DNA from 3 places in the Pseudomonas azotoformans genome. Region 1 is predicted to be linked to each of the others. Evidence: predicted binding sites of a transcription regulator. Region 1 holds the regulator's gene; each other region holds the start of a gene.
What was found. The regulator sigma-54, encoded in region 1, starts transcription at its own class of promoters, with help from an activator protein. The targets are predictions, from matches to a motif close to ANTGGCATNNANNTTGCTNT.
Positions count from the first base shown of each region.

Region 2: a site for sigma-54 is predicted at 3,398-3,417, ahead of AYR47_RS22155 (circularly permuted type 2 ATP-grasp protein). Genes of this name have one in related genera too.
Region 3: a site for sigma-54 is predicted at 4,548-4,567, ahead of AYR47_RS30130 (circularly permuted type 2 ATP-grasp protein). Genes of this name have one in related genera too.

Region 1 is NZ_CP014546.1:2,527,933-2,534,540, reverse strand. It holds gene AYR47_RS11740 (KdsC family phosphatase) at 1-313, shown strand, start outside; gene lptC (LPS export ABC transporter periplasmic protein LptC) at 322-894, shown strand; gene lptA (lipopolysaccharide transport periplasmic protein LptA) at 881-1,414, shown strand; gene lptB (LPS export ABC transporter ATP-binding protein) at 1,414-2,139, shown strand; gene AYR47_RS11720 (RNA polymerase factor sigma-54) at 2,325-3,818, shown strand; gene hpf (ribosome hibernation-promoting factor, HPF/YfiA family) at 3,894-4,199, shown strand; gene ptsN (PTS IIA-like nitrogen regulatory protein PtsN) at 4,210-4,674, shown strand; gene rapZ (RNase adapter RapZ) at 4,677-5,534, shown strand; gene AYR47_RS11700 (HPr family phosphocarrier protein) at 5,551-5,823, shown strand; gene AYR47_RS11695 (ZIP family metal transporter) at 5,861-6,608, opposite strand, start outside.
Region 2 is NZ_CP014546.1:4,842,141-4,848,748, reverse strand. It holds gene AYR47_RS22175 (CDP-diacylglycerol diphosphatase) at 1-162, opposite strand, end outside; gene AYR47_RS22170 (aldo/keto reductase) at 223-1,206, opposite strand; gene AYR47_RS22165 (LysR family transcriptional regulator) at 1,320-2,240, shown strand; gene AYR47_RS33160 (hypothetical protein) at 2,244-2,378, opposite strand; gene AYR47_RS32720 (hypothetical protein) at 2,390-2,557, opposite strand; gene AYR47_RS22160 (hypothetical protein) at 2,627-3,172, opposite strand; gene AYR47_RS22155 (circularly permuted type 2 ATP-grasp protein) at 3,590-4,999, shown strand; partial or broken gene AYR47_RS22150 (alpha-E domain-containing protein) at 5,002-5,953, shown strand; gene AYR47_RS22145 (nuclear transport factor 2 family protein) at 6,062-6,490, shown strand; gene msrA (peptide-methionine (S)-S-oxide reductase MsrA) at 6,491-6,608, opposite strand, start outside.
Region 3 is NZ_CP014546.1:6,554,413-6,561,020, forward strand. It holds gene AYR47_RS30115 (c-type cytochrome) at 500-1,306, shown strand; gene AYR47_RS30120 (transglutaminase family protein) at 1,351-2,154, opposite strand; gene AYR47_RS30125 (alpha-E domain-containing protein) at 2,151-3,101, opposite strand; gene AYR47_RS30130 (circularly permuted type 2 ATP-grasp protein) at 3,106-4,515, opposite strand; gene AYR47_RS30135 (ribonuclease E inhibitor RraB) at 4,930-5,271, opposite strand; gene AYR47_RS30140 (hypothetical protein) at 5,484-5,720, opposite strand; gene AYR47_RS30145 (START domain-containing protein) at 5,824-6,429, opposite strand; gene AYR47_RS30150 (YkgJ family cysteine cluster protein) at 6,484-6,608, opposite strand, start outside.

The sequences.
Region 1 (6,608 bases):
CCGCGCACAAAACCTGGGGATTCCTCACCTGTATCAGGGCCGCGAGGATAAACTGGTGGTTCTGGACGAGCTTCTTGGCCAACTCAACCTAAGCTATGAGCAGGTCGCCTATTTGGGCGATGACCTGCCAGACCTGCCGGTGATCCGTCGAGTGGGCTTGGGCATGGCCGTCGCCAATGCGGCGGCGTTTGTTCGCGAGCACGCCCATGGCATCACCACCGCCCGTGGCGGCGAAGGTGCCGCCCGCGAGTTCTGCGAGCTGATTCTGCGTGCCCAGGGCAGCCTTGAAGCGGCCCACGCCGCCTACTTATAGAGCGTTTTATGCTGAGCAAAAAGATTCGCAACTTCCTGCTATTCGGGGTCATCGCCGCGCTGTTCCTGGCGGTGGGCTACTGGAATATCAGCCCGGAGCGCTTTCTCGACCAGCCTGCTGCGCAGGTTGACGAGGGGGCTATCGACTATTACGCCACCAATGCCAAGAGCGTGCAGTTCCTGCCCGACGGCAAGGTGCAGTACGAGATGACCTCGGACAAGGTCGAGCACGTCAAGGCCAGCGAAATCACCCTGCTGACCAACCCGGACATGAATATTTACCGCGGCACCGAGTTCCCGTGGCACGTCACCAGCAAGCGTGGCGAGGTCAACCCGGACGGTACCGAGGTGGAACTGATCGACTCGGTGCGCGTTGCGCGCACTGACGATAAAAATCGTGAGACCGTGATTACCAGCAGTCGCATGACCGTATTCCCGCAGAAGCAATATGCGCAGACCGAGCAAGACGTTAGAATCGACGGCGCTGGCGGTGTATCGACTGGCAAGGGAATGAAAGCGTATTTGAAAGAAAGCAGGATACACCTGCTATCGAACGTAAGAGGACAGTATGAGGCTCGTTAAAACTCTCCCTATTTTGCTCGGCCTGGGCGCAGCACTGGGAAGCGTGAGCGCCTGGGCTCTGCCGAACGATAGCCAGCAGCCGATCCACATCTCGGCCGACGATGCGCAGCTGGATGACAAGCAAGGCGTTGCCACCTACACCGGCGGCGTGATCATCACCCAGGGTTCGATGAAAATCACCGGTAATACCGTGACGCTTACGCGCACCAAGACCGGCGATATCGATGTCGTGACCTCGGTAGGCAACCTGGCTTACTTCGAACAGAAGCAGTCGCCCACCGACACGGGCCCGATGAAAGGCTATGGCAAGACAATCCAGTACCACGCCCAGCAAAACCGCATCGTACTGATCGACCAGGCCAAGGTGCTCAGCCCCGATGGCAACTCCACGGAAGGTGAGAAAATCACCTATGACACCGTGAAACAGATCGCTAACGCCGGTCGTGCCAATGGCAACAAGGTCACCGCGCCTCGTCCACGCATCGACATGGTTATCCAGCCGAAGAAGAAGGCCGAGTAATGGCAACCCTGAAAGCCCAGCATCTGGCCAAGGCCTATAAAAGCCGTCAGGTCGTGCGCGACGTCAGCCTGTCGATCGACAGCGGCCAGATCGTCGGCTTGCTCGGCCCCAACGGCGCCGGCAAGACCACTTGCTTCTACATGATCGTCGGCCTGGTCCAGGCGGACCAGGGTCGCGTCCTGATCGACGACCTCGACGTGAGCCACCAGCCGATGCACGGCCGTGCGCGCGCCGGTATCGGCTATCTTCCGCAGGAGGCGTCGATCTTCCGCAAACTGTCGGTCGCCGATAACATCATGGCGATCCTCGAGACCCGCAAGGAGCTCGACCGTGATGGCCGTCGCAAGGAGCTGGAAAGCCTGCTGCAGGAATTCCACATCAACCACATCCGCGACAACCTCGGTATGAGCTTGTCTGGTGGTGAGCGTCGCCGTGTGGAAATCGCCCGCGCCCTGGCTACGGCACCCAAGTTCATCCTGCTGGACGAACCGTTTGCCGGCGTTGACCCGATCTCGGTCGGCGACATCAAGCAGATCATCCACCACCTCAAGGCCAAGGGCATTGGCGTGTTGATCACCGACCACAACGTCCGTGAGACCCTCGATATCTGCGAAACCGCGTATATCGTCAACGATGGTCAACTGATCGCCGAAGGTGATTCCGCTACCATCCTGGCCAACGAACTGGTCAAGGAAGTGTACCTGGGTCACGAGTTCCGCCTGTAAACACCGTGGTGTCACGGCCGTTTGCCGAGGTGCGCGGGAGTCAATGAAAACCTCCGGATTTTTATTGTTACCGCGCTCTAGGCAAAGCCCCCGACATCAGGCATATAATTTGCTTATGTTTGGCGCTCACGCGCCCTGTCGTGGATGGCGCATTGCGCCGGCGAATAAGGTGTTAAGCCCCTGCCATGAAACCATCGCTAGTCCTGAGAATGGGCCAGCAGCTGACGATGACACCGCAGCTGCAACAGGCCATCCGCCTGCTCCAATTGTCGACCTTGGACCTGCAACAGGAAATCCAGGAGGCCCTGGAGTCCAATCCGATGCTCGAACGCCAGGAAGAAGGCGACGACTTCGATAACGCAGACCCGCTGGCCGATAACATCGAGCAAAAACCCAATTCCGACGTGCAGGAACCCTCCTATCAGGAAACCGCCCCTACGGTGGATAACCTCGAGGAAGGCGAATGGAACGAACGCATCCCCAACGAGCTTCCTGTCGACACGGCCTGGGAAGACGTCTACCAGACCAGCGCCAGCAGCCTACCCAGCAACGACGATGACGAGTGGGACTTCACCACCCGCACCTCCGCCGGTGAAAGCCTGCAGAGCCATTTGCTGTGGCAACTGAACCTGGCGCCGATGTCGGACACCGACCGTCTGATCGCCGTGACCCTGATCGATTGCATCAACAACCAGGGTTATCTAGACGAGACGCTTGAAGAGATTCTTGAAGCCTTCGACCCGGAACTGGATATCGAGCTGGACGAGATTGAAGCCGTCCTGCACCGCATCCAGCAGTTCGAGCCTGCTGGAATCGGCGCGCGCACTCTCAGCGAATGCCTGCTGCTGCAATTGCGCCAACTGCCAGCCAAGACACCTTGGCTCGCCGAGGCCCAGCGTCTGGTCACCGATTACATCGACCTGCTGGGCAGCCGCGACTACAGCCAGTTGATGCGCCGCATGAAGCTCAAGGAAGACGACCTGCGCCAGGTCATCGAGCTGGTACAGAGCCTCAACCCGCGCCCAGGCTCGCAAATCGAGTCCAGCGAAGCCGAATACGTGGTGCCTGACGTGATCGTGCGCAAGGACAACGAGCGCTGGCTGGTGGAGCTGAACCAGGAGTCGGTGCCACGCCTGCGGGTCAATCCGCAATATGCCGGTTTCGTGCGTCGCGCCGACACCAGCGCCGACAACACCTTCATGCGCAACCAGTTGCAGGAAGCGCGCTGGTTCATCAAGAGCCTGCAAAGCCGCAACGAAACCCTGATGAAAGTGGCCACCCAGATCGTCGAGCACCAGCGCGGCTTCCTGGAGTACGGCGACGAAGCCATGAAACCGCTGGTGCTGCATGACATCGCCGAAGCGGTGGGCATGCATGAATCGACGATTTCCCGGGTCACCACGCAGAAATTCATGCATACCCCACGGGGTATTTATGAACTGAAATACTTTTTCTCAAGCCACGTCAGCACCTCCGAAGGCGGTGAATGCTCGTCCACGGCGATCCGCGCGATCATCAAAAAACTGGTTGCCGCGGAAAATCAGAAAAAGCCATTGAGTGACAGTAAGATCGCTGGTTTACTGGAGGCACAAGGCATTCAGGTCGCCCGTCGAACCGTCGCCAAGTACCGCGAGTCCCTCGGGATCGCGCCTTCCAGCGAGCGTAAGCGTTTGATGTGACGGGCGGGCCACAGCGTTCCAGTGGTGGGTATTCCTGCCCACCGCTTTATGCACTGGCAACGAAGGAGAAGCTGTATGCAAGTCAACATCAGTGGACACCAGCTGGAAGTCACCAAACCCCTGCGTGAATACACCGAAAGCAAGCTGAACAAGCTGGCAGGGCATTTTGACAAAATCACCAACGTGCAGGTCATCATGGAGGTCGATAAGCTCAAGCAGAAAATCGAGGCCACCCTGCACGTACCGAATGCAAAGCTGGTCGCCAATGCGGAGCATGAAGACATGTACGCGGCGATTGACTCGCTCTACGACAAGCTTGACCGCCAACTCATAAAGCATAAGGAAAAGAATCTGCACCTGATGCAAGGTACAGGTCGTTAACCCTCCCCCCATGATCCGACTTGAAACCATCCTGACCCCCGGCCGTTCCCTCGTGAACGTGCCGGGCGGCAGCAAGAAGAAAGCCCTCGAACAAATTGCCAACCTGATCGCGCGCGAAGTGCCGGATCTGGAGATGCAAGATGTCTTCGACGCGCTGATTGCCCGTGAAAAACTCGGTTCCACCGGTTTTGGCAACGGCATCGCCATTCCTCACTGCCGTCTCAAGGGCTGCGAAACCCCCGTCAGCGCCCTGCTGCACCTGGAAGCCCCCATTGATTTCGATGCGATCGACGGCGCCCCGGTTGACCTGCTGTTCGTTCTGCTGGTCCCGCAAGCCGCCACCGATGCGCACCTGGAACTGCTCCGGCAGATCGCCAGCATGCTCGACCGCAAGGAAGTACGTGACAAACTGCGCAGTGCCAGCAGCAACGAGGCGCTGTATCAGGTTGTCCTGGATGAACAGAACGGGCAGTAACCATGCGTTTGATCATCGTCAGCGGCCGCTCCGGCTCGGGTAAAAGTACCGCCCTCAATGTGCTTGAGGACAACGGTTTCTATTGCATCGACAACCTGCCCGCCGGCCTGCTGCCGGAACTGGCGGAACGCGCGTTGATCCACACCGAACTGGCGCAACCCCTGGTCGCCGTTTCGATTGATGCCCGCAACCTGCCCAGCCACCTTGAGCGATTCCCGCAATTGCTCGAGGAAGTACGGGCCAAGCACATTCATTGCGACGTGCTGTACTTGGACGCCGATGAAGAGACCCTGCTCAAGCGGTTCTCCGAAACCCGCCGGCGTCACCCCCTCAGCAGCCCTCACCGCTCCCTGGCCGAAGCCATCGAAGACGAAACCAAGCTGCTGGGCCCGATCATTGACCTCGCCGACCTCAAGATCAACACCACCAGCCTCAACCTGTACCAGTTGCGTGATGCCATCAAGCTGCGCCTGCTGAACCAGCCGGAGCCGGGTACGGCGTTTCTGGTGGAGTCGTTTGGGTTCAAGCGCGGCATGCCAGTGGACGCCGACCTGGTGTTCGATGTGCGCTGCCTGCCCAACCCTTACTGGAAGCCGGAACTGCGTGAACAGTCGGGGCTGGATCAGCCCGTGGCCGATTACCTGGCCGCGCAACCGGATGTGGAGGAGATGTTCCAGGACATCTCCAGCTACCTGCTCAAATGGCTACCGCGTTTTGCCGCAAGCAACCGCGCCTATGTCACCATTGCCATCGGCTGCACCGGCGGGCACCACCGCTCCGTCTACTTGACCGAGCGCCTGGGCCAGGTGTTGCAACAAACCCTCAAGAACGTCCAGGTCCGCCACCGCGACCTTAGCTGAAAGGAACACCTTCGCGATGCCCGCTCTGGAAATTGAAATCATCAACAAACTGGGCCTGCACGCCCGTGCCTCGGCCAAATTCGTCGGCGTGGCCGGGCAGTTTCCCTGCCAGATCCGCGCCGGTCGCACGCCAGAGTCCATGGTCGACGGTAAAAGCATCATGGCGATGATGATGTTGGCAGCCGGCAAGGGCACCAAGATTCATTTGAAGACAGAAGGTGAGCAGGAAGACGAAGCGATGGCCGCACTGGTAGCGCTGATCAATAACTTCTTTGATGAGGGTGAGTAAGCTCACCCTTTGAGACAGGCGTGAAGCCGCAACGGCTTCACCCCAACGCGGTATCCATCACCATCATCAAGCAGAACCCGATGCACAGCCCCAGGCTGGCGAGTTTTTCGTGGCCATTGCGTCGTGACTCGGGGATCACTTCGTGAGTCACCACCAACAGCATCGCGCCGGCTGCCAGGGCCAGCCCCAGCGGTAAGAGCACCTCGGCCAGGCTCACCAACCAGGCGCAGAGCACAGCAAATACCGGCTCCACCAGACCTGATGCCGCGCCGATCAGGAACGCCTTGACCCGCGACATCCCCGCCCCGGCCAACACCAACGCAATCACCAACCCTTCGGGCACATCCTGCAAGGCAATGCCCATGGCCAGGCTGTCGGCATCCGGCATGCCACCGCCCGCCGAGACGCCGACCGCCATACCCTCCGGGATGTTGTGGGCGATGATGGCAAACACGAACAGCCAGATACGCGGCGGAATCACCGGTTTTTCCGGCGTGCCCACCAGCATTTCCGGGCTGGCGCCGGAGACCTTGCGATCCACCAGATACAGCCCGAAAGCACCCAACATGATGCCAAAACTGATCAAACCACTGGCGCCCCAGGGCGAAAGGCCCAGGCCTTCAGCCGCGGCAATGCCCGGCACGATCAGCGAAAACGCTGTCGCCGCCAGCATGACTCCAGCCCCAAACCCCAGCAGCGTATCGCTCAACGCCACCGGCATCCGTCGAATAACCAGCACCGGCACCGCACCGAGCGCCGTGCCGAGTGCGCAGATGGATCCGCCC
Region 2 (6,608 bases), 2.3 Mb from region 1:
CAGGCAGGGGTCGGGCTTGAGCTGCTGTTGCTGGTGGGGCACACATTGCTGGCTGACGGTCTGCCACAAGGCATCCGGGTTTCCCCGCCACTTCCAGGCCCCCACGAGCACCAACCCACAGAGCAAACCACCAGCGATCGTGACTACGGAACCGCGCTTCATGCAAAAACCTCGACGTACAGGGATGTTGTGTGTGTTGCTGGCGACATCCCTGTCGCAGGGTTAACGCTTGGGCGGGGCCAAAAATTCCGGGCCGATCGGATCTTTTATCGTGCTGGCCAGAATACGGTCGATATGCGTCAGGTCTTCGGGCGTCAGGTGCCAGCCGAAGGCTTCTTCGTAGCCTTTCAACTGCTCAGGTCGCCGGGCGCCCCACAGGGCGATGGTCGGGCCTTGATCAAGCACCCAGCGCAGGGCCAGGGCCAGCACCGATTTGCCGTGGCACTCGCGGGCATACATATCCAGCGCGGCCACGGCGGCCAGGTATTGTTCGAAACGCGGCGCCTTGAACTTGGGGTCGAGCTTGCGTACGTCATCGCCAACAAAGCGGGTGGCCGAGTGCATGCTGCCGCTCAGTAAACCTCGGCACAGCGGGCCGTAGGCCAACACCACCAGCGAATGCTGCTTGGCGTAGGGCAGGATGTCGCTGTCGATGGCCCGTTCGAACAGGTTATAGGGCGGCTGCACCGTGGCCAGTGCGGTGTACTGGCTGAAATCGTCCATTTGCGCGGAAGAATAGTTGCTCACGCCGACCGCGAGGATCTTGCCTTCACGGCGCAGGCGTTCCAGTTCATCAGCGGTTTCTTCCTGGGCCACCAGCGGGTCGGGCCAGTGGATCTGGTACAGGTCGATGTAGTCGGTTTGCAGGCGCACCAGGGAATCTTCGACTTCCTTGCGGATGCGCTGGGCCGTGGCGTTGCGCCGGGGTGTGCCGGTGTCCCATTGCAGCCCGGCCTTGGTCGCGATCACCGCGCTGTGGCGCACGCCGCGCAGGGCTTTGCCGATCAGCTCTTCGGACAGGCCAAAACCGTACACGGGCGCGGTGTCGATCAAGTTGATACCGATGGCCAGGGCATGGCGCAGCGTGCGGATGGCTTGTTCATTATCCGCCCCACCCCACAGGTGCCCGCCCATGGACCAGGTGCCGAGGGCAATCCGCGAGACCGTTTGGTCGATGCCGGCAATTCTGATGGTCTCAACGTGCATAAAAAAATCCCATGGCGCGCAATAATGCTTAGAAAAACAATTACTCTAAATCATCTACGGTTGAATCGGGCTCAACGCCGCATACAGCCGAATTCCCGCTCAAGAGACTTGAAATGGCTGCTTTCAACCGCTCCGAATTGGCTGATCTCAACGTGTTCATGGCGATCATCCGCCGCCGCAGCTTCCGCCACGCCGCCCATGAACTGGGGGTGACCACCTCGGCGTTGAGCCACACCATGCGCAACCTGGAAACCCGCCTGGGCGTCAAGCTGCTCTATCGCACCAGCCGCGCCGTGGAACCCACCGATGCGGGCTCCCTGTTGGCGGAAAAACTCCTCCAGGGGTTTGCCACCATCAAGGACGGCCTCGACACCCTGGAGTTGTACCGCGAGGCACCGATCGGCCGCCTGCGCCTGAATGTGCCACGGGACGCGGCGGTCTTGCTGCTGGCGCCGATTCTTGGGGACTTTTGCGCGGCTTACCCGCAACTGCGCCTGGACCTGATCGTGCAGGACCAGATGATCGACATCATCGCTGAAGGTTACGACGCGGGTATCCGCTACGGTGCCACCGTGCCCCAGGACATGGTCGCTGTACCGCTGACGGCTGAGCTGCGCTGGATCATGGTCGCCTCCCCCACCTATCTCGCCCGACGGGGCACGCCCCAGGCCCCCAAGGACTTGCTGGAGCATGCCTGCATCCGCATGTACCTGGGCGACAAGACCACCTACAAGTGGGAATTGGGCAACGGCACACGGCAACAACGCATCGACGTGCCCGGCCACTTCAGCGCGGCCGATACCGAGACTATCGTCAATGCCGCGCTGCAAGGGGTGGGGATTGCCTACTGCCTGTCCAATCGTGTGGAGCAGGAGCTGAAAGAGGGGCGCCTGGTGGAGGTGATGCCTGACTGGGCCTGCATGGGCGAGCCGCTGTGCATGTATTACCCCAGCCGGCGCCAGTCACAGCCGGGGTTGCGGCAGTTGATGGATATGATCCGGATGAAAACCATTGGCTCACAGATGATCGAGTGACGCTCAGTCCTGGTTTTCGGTATTGCCCACATCCGCCGCGTCATCCAGATCGTTGAGCGGCACTTCTGCATCGTCCATCAGTGAACCCGGGTCTTCGTTACCTGGGTCGTTGAGTTCATCGTCGAGTTCTTTGGACATGACCGTCTCCTCTAACCGCCTTGGGTGTCGATATCGGCATCGGTTTCAGGCTTGGGCTCAGGCTTGGGCTTGGGCTTGAAGTCTGGACTGTAGTCGTTTTCCTTGGCCTTGGGGTCTTTGGCCGGAACCGGGTCTTTGGGCGCATCCGCACCGGTGGCGGGTTGTTTGTCTGTGCTCATGGTTACCTCTCGGAAAATATCGCCTGGGTAGAGTTAAGGTCATGCCCAGGGCGGTGAAGTTCCATCGGCTTACGACCCTGGGTTGTCGACCTGAATGTAAAACGCATAAGCGGCGAGCAATACCCAGAACACCATGAACAGCCACGGCGCGCGCATGGAGAACAGCAGCGACTTGCGATAGCCCTTGTGGGACGACTCCATTTCGGAAAACAGCGGTGACTCGTCGTACGCCATGCCCATTACCGGCTCGCTGCGCAACAACTCGCTTTGCTTGAAGTGCCAGTGGTCGATGATGTCATACGCCGCGCGTATCCCTGGCCAGGCGTTGAGGGAACTGAGGATGCCCAGCGCCGCGAGGAAAATCGGCACCACCACGGTGAACAGCTTGCCCCACTCGGGGTTGAGGTTGCCCATGCCGGAGACGAAGGCGATCACCAGGAAGGACTGCGCGGTGAGATAGGCGTCCGTACGGTTGGCGAGAATGGTGGTTTCGTATTGGATTTCACGCCGGTAGAAGTCCAGGCGGTCCTTGGGCGAACCGAAGATCTTGGCGTTGTGTTCGCTGTGATCGGGCAGGCTCGATTCCGGTGTCTCTGGTGAAATGATTCTGGGCACGTCGGTGCTCCATGCAGGTTCGTGTGCTGTTAGAAGAATCGCGGGCGGATGAAGTTCAAGTTTGTTCGTGCACCAAGTCGGAGCATGGGGTGCACTGTAGTGAGCGGGCTTGCCCCGCGCTGGAGTGCGTAGCGCTCCCGCTTTTGGTGGGGCCGCTGCGCAGCCCAGCGCGAGGCAAGCCCGCTCACTACAAAAGCCTGTCAGCTGGACAGCTTGAATAGGGTTTCCGGCACAAGCATTGCTTTATCCATTCATCTGCCCGGATACAGGAGCATTGGTTACCCCCCGACCCAGAGCCGACCCCCATAAGAAAGTAAGGACCAGGCCCATTGGCACCCACCGCCACGGGCTCATAAAAAATGCGTTTTTTGAAACGGCAGTGCCACCTGTTCCCCTCGGCACTGACAAGGTACTGGAATGGCTCGATCTTTCTTTGATGAAATGAATGACGCAAACGGCGTGTGCCGTGCGCATTACCAGGATTTTTCCCGCTGGCTGGCGAATACGCCGCCGGAACTGCTGGCCCAGCGTCGCCGTGAAGCCGATTTGCTGTTCCACCGCGCCGGAATCACCTTCACCTTGTATGGCGACGAGCAAGACACCGAGCGCCTGATCCCCTTCGACATCATCCCGCGCAGCATCCCCGCCAGTGAGTGGAGCGTGATCGAACGCGGCTGCATCCAGCGCGTCAACGCGCTGAACATGTTCCTCGCCGACATCTACCACGACCAGCGCATCATCAAGGCCGGGATCATTCCGGCAGACCAGGTGCTGGGCAACGAGGGTTACCAGAAGGCCATGGTCGGGCTGGACCTGCACCGCGACATCTATTCGCACATTTCCGGCGTGGACCTGGTGCGCGATGGCGACGGCACCTACTACGTGCTGGAAGACAACCTGCGCACCCCCAGCGGTGTGAGCTATATGCTCGAAGACCGCAAGATGATGATGCGCCTGTTCCCCGAGGTGTTCGCCAAGCAGCGCATCGCACCGGTGGACCACTACCCCAACCTGCTGCTCAAGACCCTGAAAAGCTCAAGCCGCCTGGACAACCCCAACGTGGTGGTGCTGACGCCCGGTCGCTTCAACAGCGCGTTCTTCGAGCATGCGTTTCTGGCCCGTGAAATGGGCGTTGAGTTGGTTGAGGGTGCGGACCTATTCGTGCAGGACCTCAAGGTGTTCATGCGCACCACCGACGGCCCCAAGCCAGTGGATGTGATCTACCGGCGTATCGACGACGCTTTTCTCGACCCCAAGGCCTTCAACCCTGAGTCGATGCTCGGCGTGCCCGGTCTGGTCGCCGCCTATTGCGCAGGCAATGTGGTGCTGGCCAATGCCATCGGCACCGGCGTGGCCGACGACAAATCTATCTACCCCTATGTGCCGGAAATGATCCGTTTCTACCTGGACGAAGAACCGGTGTTACAGAACGTACCGACTTTCCAGTGCCGTAAGCCGGATGAACTGTCCCACGTGCTGGCCAACCTGCCGGAATTGGTGGTCAAGGAAACCCAGGGCTCCGGCGGTTACGGCATGCTGGTCGGCCCGGCCTCCAGCGCCGCCGAGATTGAGGATTTCCGCCAACGCATCAAGGCCAGGCCCCACGCCTACATTGCCCAGCCGACGTTGAGCCTCTCCACCTGCCCGACCTTTGTCGAAAGCGGCATCGCCCCACGGCATATCGACCTGCGGCCGTTTGTACTCTCGGGCAAGGAAACCCGCCTGGTGCCCGGTGGCCTCACCCGCGTGGCGCTGAAGGAAGGCTCGTTGATCGTCAACTCGTCGCAAGGCGGCGGAACCAAGGACACCTGGGTGGTGGAGGGCTGAGTATGTTGAGTAGAACCGCCGCAGATCTGTACTGGATGTCCCGTTACCTGGAGCGCGCCGAGAACCTGGCGCGCATGCTCGAAGTCAGTTATTCCCTGTCATTGATGCCCCAGGGCCGGGCGCAGTGACGGCCTCGATGAGCTGGCCATGTCGTTGCTCAGCAGCGGCACCCTGGACAGTTACCTGGAGCGCCATAAACAGCTGGACGCCGAGCGCATGCTGCACTTTTTCGCCCTCGACGAAGAAAACCCGGCGAGCATCTACAACTGCCTGCGCGCCGCACGCGGCAATGCCCACGCGGTACGCGGGCGCATCACCGCCGACATGTGGGAAAACCTCAACGCCACCTGGCTGGAAATGCGCAGCATCGCCGCCGGCGGCCTGGCGCGGCATGGCATCAGTCACTTCTGTGATTGGGTCAAGCAGCGCTCGCACCTGTTCCGGGGGGCGACGTCCGGGACGATCATGCGCAATGACGCCTATCGGTTTATCCGCCTGGGCACCTTTGTCGAGCGCGCCGACAACACCCTGCGCCTGCTGGATGCGCGGTACGAGATGTTTGGCGAGGAGTCGGAAGAAGTCAGCGACTTGTCGGCACGCGGTTATTACCAGTGGAGCGCCCTGCTCCGCGCGTTGTCGTCGTTCGAGGCGTATACCGAGCTGTACCCGAATGCATTGAATGCCCGCTCCGTGTCCGAGTTGCTGCTGTTGCGCAGTGATGTGCCGCGTTCGTTGCATGCCTGCATCGAAGAACTGAGCCATATCCTGGCGGACCTGCCCGGCAGTTATGGGCGCACGGCGCAGCGTTTGGCAGCGGAGTTCGAGGCGCGGCTGAGGTATACCGGTATCGATGAGATTCTTGAGGAGGGATTGCACGCCCGTCTCACGGACTTTATCGACACCGTGCGCGAGTTGGCGCGGGCGATTCACAGCTCGTACCTGGAGATGGTCTAAGTGCGCTTAGGTCACTTATCTGTAAGTTAGGGTGATTGACCCTGTTTGGATACCGCTCTTATGTTGGGCAGGTGAAATACCTTCCCACCATAAGAACAGGTACAGAACATGTCCGAACTCACGCTCAACACTGCAGCGGCACACACCCTGCAACGCTGGCATGCCATGTTGGCCAATCGTGACCTCAAGGCCCTGCCCGAACTGTTGGCGCCCGACGCCGTCTTCCGCTCACCTATGGCTCATACGCCCTACCCCGGCGCGCCGGTGGTGTCGATGATCCTCAATACGGTAATCAACGTCTTTGAAGACTTTACTTATCACCGTGAACTCGCTACCGGCGATGGCCTGAGTGTGGTGCTGGAATTCAGCGCACGCGTGGGCGACAAGCAGCTCAAGGGCATCGACCTGATCCGCTTCAACGAACACGGGCAGATCATTGAGTTTGAAGTGATGGTCCGCCCGTTGAGCGGGCTGCAAGCCCTGGGTGAGGAAATGGGCCGGCGCCTGGCACCTTACCTGGCCAAGGCCAAAGGCTGATTACTGGTTTTTCACCAGCACCGGCTCGGCGCTGTATTGCGTCGGAAACAGCTTTTTCAGTTGCGCCACTTTCGGCAGGTCGTTGATCACGATGTAGGGGTAGGACGGGTTCTCGGTG
Region 3 (6,608 bases), 2.8 Mb from region 1:
CTAGCCAAGGCATTGGCGCCAAGATGGCGATATGCCTCATGCCTTTTTAAGCTGAAATATTCATGAGCTGATATGAAATGAGTCTAAGCCACGAAGAACGAGGGCTCTAAGGTTGAATCAGTAGGAAGCCACTGCCGGGTTTTGCTGGAGCGGCTGTAAGAAAAGCGACACGTCATCTCGCCATACTGAAATAAAACCGGCACGCATTTGACGCTCAGGAATAACAACAAAAGGCAGTCAGCCATGTTCAAACATTCGAAAGTACGTCAGGCGGGACTCATTCTGTTCGCCACCACACTGATTCTGATCTTGCCCAACTTGACCAAGGTCATTGGGTGACCCCTCAACGCCCACATTCCGTGCCTTCACAGCACCGGGTTTGCAGCTTTTGGCAGCACCTGCCGGGACATTGCGCATAGCGGTCCTGCAGGGGCTGTCTTTTTGCGCGCCGATTTCCGGTATCGTGAGCGCCATCGCCACCTTACACCGGGCCTGCCTCTTGAAATCGATCTTCGCCCTCCTCGCCTTGCTGATCGCGCTTCCCGCTTCGGCAGCACAATTGACCATCGAACTCGACCACACCCACAAGACGTGGCAGACCGCTGACCTGCTCAAGCATCCGCAGGCGCAAACGGTGCAGATCGTCGATGACGTTTCCTACAAGCGCACCATGAGTTATCGCGCTGTGCCCTTGGCCGCGCTCCTACCGGGGCTGAAAGCTGAAAGCCACTTGCAGGCCGTTGCCCTGGATGGTTTCGCTGCCGAACTCACCGCTGCGCCGTTGCTGGAAACCCACGGATCACGCGCCTGGCTGGCGGTGGAAGATCCTGCCCAGCCATGGCCCGCATTGGCGGACGGCAAACCGAGTGCGGGGCCGTTCTACCTGGTGTGGACCGACCCGCAAGCCGGGCACATCAGCCCTGAGCAGTGGCCATTCCAGATCTCCGGGATCAAACAGTTGAAGACGGTTGCCGAGCGCTTTCCCGCACTGTTGCCGGACCCAAAGCTGGCAGCCAATGACCCGATCAACCAAGGCTTTGCGCTGTTCCAGAAAAATTGCCTGGCTTGCCATCGGCTGAACGGGGCCGGCGATGCGCAGGTAGGGCCGGACTTGAACATTCCGTATAACCCCACCGAGTATTTCGGTGGTGATTTCCTCAAGCGCTATATCCGTGACCCGCAGAGCTTGCGGCATTGGCCGCAGGCGAAGATGCCGGCGTTTGCTGCCAGTGTATTGCCGGACGGCGAGCTGGATTTGTTGGTGGGGTATTTGAAGCATATGGCCGGGCGTAAACAGCAACCTTAAACATCGGATGAGGAACCCTTGTGGCGAGCGGGCTCGCCACAAGGTCATTGCTGCTGGACGGAGATCACCGGCGTCGGCGCCACGAACACCTTGGCATGCATCTGCTCATGTCCACCGCCCCGCCGCATCCCACGCACCGGGCAGGCATCCAGGTAATCCAACCCCACCGCCAGCTTCAAATGCCGTTCCGGCCGTGCAAGCTGGTTGGTCACGTCAAAGCTGTACCATGCGTCATCCAGCCAGGCTTCAGCCCAAGCATGGCTGGCCAGGTGCGTGCTGTCCTCCGAGTACAAATACCCCGACACATACCGCGCTGGAATCCCCAGGCTGCGCGCGCATGCCAGGAACGCGTGGGTGTGGTCCTGGCACACGCCCGCACGGCCGGCGAAAGCCTGGGCGGCGCAGGTGTCGACTTCGGTGGCGCCGGGCGTGTAGACCATCGCCTGGTTGAGCGCGTGCATCAGGTCGATCAACGCGGTGCGGTCACGACGGTGATGGCATTGCTGGTCGGCAAAGCCGCGCAAGGCTTCGTCAGGTTCGGTCAGGCGGGTGCACCGCAGGAACGGGAACGCCGATTGGTGCTCATGTTCGGCCTCGCGCAACTCGTCGATGTCCACCTGGCCACGGGCGCCGATGATGATGGCGTCGTGGGGTTCATCCAGGGTCAGCACATGCAGGATGTTGCCGAACGGGTCCACTTGGGCGCGAACCGGACGCGGCAGGTCGAGTTGCCAACTGAGTACGTGCTGGCGTTCGCTGTCGTGGGGCGTCAGGCGCAGGTACTGGATGCTGGCACGGACCTGGTCTTCGTAGTGGTAGGTGGTTTCGTGGCTGATGGAGAGTCTCATGCCGCCTCCAGGTAGGAACTGTAGATGGCGTCGCCCAACTGGCGGACCAAGGGGATAAAGTCGGTCAGCCAGGCGTGCAGGCCTTCCTCGAGGATTTCATCGATGGCGGTGAAACGCAGGCGCGCGTCCATCTCGGCGGCCAGGCGCTGGGCCGGTCGACCGTTGAGGCCCGGCAGGCTGGCGAGGATCTGGTCGATCTCTTCGCTGCAGGCACGCAATGAGCGCGGCACATCGGCGCGCAACAGCAGCAACTCCGCCACTTGCCGCGCGCCGGGGGCATCGCGGTAAATCTCGGTGTAGGCCTCAAACGACGACAACGCACGCAACAAGGCGCTCCACTGATAGTAGGCGTGGGCGGTGCCATCGGTGACCGCTTCGGCGCGATCGCCGGCCATCTCATAGCGGGCGTCCAGCAAGCGCAGTGTGTTGTCGGCACGCTCGATAAAAGTGCCCAGGCGAATGAAGCGAAATGCATCGTTACGCATGATGGTGCCGTAGGTGGCGCCGCGAAACAGATGGGAACGCTCTTTGACCCACTCACAGAACCGGCTCATGCCATAACGGCTCAAGCCCTGCTGGGCAATGTCGCGAATATCCAGCCAGGTGGCGTTGATGTTTTCCCACATGTCGGCGGTAATTCGCCCACGCACCGCATGAGCGCTGGCCCGCGCAGCGCCGAGACAACTGTAGATGCTGGCCGGGTTGGCGGCATCCAGTGCAAAGAAGTGCAACAGACGTTCTGCGTGCAGTTCGCCGTGGCGTTCGAGGTAATCCTCCAGGGTGCCGGTGATCAACAGCGGCATGGCCAGTTCGTGCAGGCCATCGCCGCGCCCGTCCTGGGGCATCAGCGACAGCGAATAACTGACATCGAGCATGCGTGCGAGGTTTTCCGCACGTTCCAGGTAGCGCGACATCCAGTACAGATCTGAAGCAGTTCGACTCAACATGGCATCAGTCCTCCACCACCCAGGTGTCTTTGGTGCCGCCACCCTGGGACGAATTGACCACCAGCGAGCCCTCACGCAACGCCACGCGGGTCAAGCCGCCGGGGACCACACGGGTTTCCTTGCCGGATAACACGAACGGACGCAGATCGATATGACGCGGCGCAATGCCGTTTTCGACAAAGGTCGGGCAGGTGGATAAACACAGGGTCGGTTGGGCGATATAGGCGTGGGGCTTGGCCTTGATCCGGGCGCGGAAGGCTTCGATTTCCGCCGCAGTGGACGCTGGGCCCACCAGCATGCCGTAGCCGCCGGAGCCTTGGGTTTCCTTCACCACCAGGTCCGGCAGGTTGGCCAGCACGTGGGACAATTCGTCGGGCTTACGGCACTGGAAGGTAGGAACATTCTTCAGGATCGGCTCTTCGTCCAGGTAAAAACGGATCATCTCGGTGACGAAGGGGTACACCGACTTGTCATCCGCCACGCCGGTGCCGATGGCATTGGCCAATACCACATTGCCAGAGCGATAAGCCGCGAGCAGTCCCGGCACGCCGAGCATGGATTCGGGGTTGAAGGCCAACGGGTCGAGGAACGCGTCATCCAGACGACGGTAGATCACATCCACGGCCTTGGGCCCGTCAGTGGTGCGCATGAAGACGCGGTCATCACGCACGAACAGGTCGGCGCCCTCCACCAGTTCCACGCCCATTTCACGGGCCAGGAACGCATGCTCGAAGAACGCACTGTTGAAGCGACCTGGCGTCAATACAACCACGCTGGGGTTATCCAGGGGGCTGGAGCTTTTCAAGGTGTCGAGCAGCAAGTTGGGATAGTGATCGATCGGCGCGATTCGCTGGGCGGCGAACAGCTCGGGGAACAGGCGCATCATCATCTTGCGGTCTTCGAGCATGTAGCTGACGCCGCTCGGCGTACGCAGGTTGTCTTCCAGCACGTAGTACGTGCCGTCACCGTCGCGTACGAGGTCGACGCCGGAGATGTGGGAATAGAGGTCGCGGTGCAGGTCCAGCCCCTGCATCGCCAACTGGTATTGCTCGTTGGCCAGCACCTGTTCAGCGGGGATGATTCCGGCCTTGATGATGCGTTGTTCGTGGTACAGGTCGGCGAGAAACATGTTCAGCGCCTTGACCCGCTGGATACAGCCGCGCTCGACAATCCGCCATTCGCTGGCAGGGATACTGCGCGGGATGGTATCGAAGGGAATCAACCGCTCCGTACCCTGCTCGTCCCCGTAAAGCGTGAAGGTGATCCCGGCACGGTGAAACAGCAAATCGGCTTCCCGCCGGCGCTGAGCCAGCAATTCAGCAGGGGTTTCGGCCAACCAACGGGCGAACTCGCGGTAATGAGGCCGGACATGGCCTGCCCCATCGTACATTTCATCGTAATAAGTGCGGATCATGCCGAACTCCTTGTCACCCGGGCGCTAGAACCATCGCAAGGCCCGTGCCAGCGGCATAAACACTTAAAAATCAGTGAGTTGAATTAAAACCAGAATCCAGTCGCACCGTCCTGGTGCGCAGAATGCCCGGTGCATCGCCCGACGCTTCATCGCAATGCGGGCTTTGACTATCAACAGCATAGTCAGAGTTGATTTCACTGCCCGGCCAAGCCTGCGGATAATCGGCCCCATCTGCTGAACAGGACTCGTCCTACAGTTTCAGCGAACCGCTCTTCCCTTTAAGCCACCCTCTTGGGTGGCCTTTTTTTGGTGCGCAAAAATCGCGCGCAAGTTCCGAATATTTTCCCACGGCACAAACAAAATCGGCCGACCCAAAGGTCAGCCGATACGCTGTGTTTCTCATACTTCAAGCTGCTACATGGGTAACCCACGCACCTCCTGCTTCACGCCCCATCCCTCGATGATCCCGCCCAGCGGCTCGACCACCGCCCCAAAGTCTTGCTCGAAGTCGCCAATGCCGTCGTAGGTAGCGGACATGATCTTGCTCAGCTCCAGGTACCAGGCGCCATCGTCGCGCGCACTGACCTGGGCATTCAGGGATTCCCCACGAAACTCACCCGCAGCCCGGCGCGCACGTTCCTCATCCGGGAAAATGGCGTAGAACTCGATGGGGTGGAAACGCGAGAAGTCGAAACCGCCTTCTTTCATGCGGCGCAGAACGTTGGTGCTGATGTCTTCTTGATAGGCTGTGCTCATGAAAAGTGCTCCTCGAATTGATGGATAGACTTTCCGTGCTTCCCGAAGCCCACGCCTTACTGGCGTGGGAACTACGGCAACAACATCACCGCTGGAAAACAAGCATGTAGCTGACAAGACCAGAACTAGCGATTCATTCGCTGATCTCACTTGCAGAGTAGCGCGAAGCTATCACCTCCACCAGAGGTGCTTGAAGGGTGGACAGGGAATGTTCAGGCGGCGGGAGAGATGTCGAGGATCTGGATACTGTTCTGGTCTTTGAGGATCTTGACCGTAGGCTCGGGCTTGCGGCCCTCAAGGTCATTGAGGTCCAGCTCGGCGGCAACGGGCACCAGCTTGTTGCGAATCATGTATGCCGCATCTTCGAGGCTGGGCTTCTGCTCGCAGGTGAACTGCTCGACGGACTTCACGCCGTGATCATCAACGAAGGTAATCTGCCACTTTTGCATCGGTGCCTCCTCGATAAAACCCGTGTGTGGGCTTACCTTTATCTGGACCTTGGGGGCTCGGCAAACGTTCCACCCAAGGTTGGAGACACCTGATCAGCTGCGCTTACTTCTCAGCGTGTTCTTTCAAGGCTTTCAAGGTGTTGAACGGCGCGTCCACCACGAACTTGTTGGCCAGCCACGAGGGCACGCTGCCGCCTGGCTCGGTGTGAACCTGGTAGGTGACTTCGGTCTGGTTGTCGCCCTTAGGCACCAGTTTCCAGAAGCCGTCGACCTGGGCGACACGTACGTAGCCTTTTTCTTCCGGCTTGTAGGTCGGCACGCCTTCCAGCTTACGGGTCAACGTGCCGTCGGCCGCCTTGGTGGTGGTGATGTGCAGGTAGGAATCACGATCCGTCACAGGGAACGGGGCTTTGAATTGGGTGTAGGTCCAGCTCTCGTCGCCTTTTTTGTCGACAAGCTTCTGGGACTTGCACTCGTGGATCCAGGCACAGGCACCGGCGACGTCTTCCTGGAGTGCGACGATTTTGGCTACTGGCGCCTTGATCACGGTCACACCGCGATACGCCTTGTATTTGGAGCCGGCAATTTCGCTCAGGGACACCTTGATACCGTCTTCGTCCTTGGCGACTTGCCAATCCTCAGCCTGGGCAGTGGCAGCAAACAACACCGTAAACCCGCACACCACAGCCATTCGTTTCAGCGAACCCATTGTTGTATTCCTTATTGTCGAAGTTCCGAAAAAAAGTTCCGATAGTAAAGCCCATCAAGCCGCCGTCATCTGCTCCCACCAGCCGATCAAGCGGATCGCATCGGCCTGGTCGGTGCCGCAGACCTCGAGATCCGCCTTGAAATCACTGCACACTGCCGGTCGCTCCGGTTGGCCGAAAA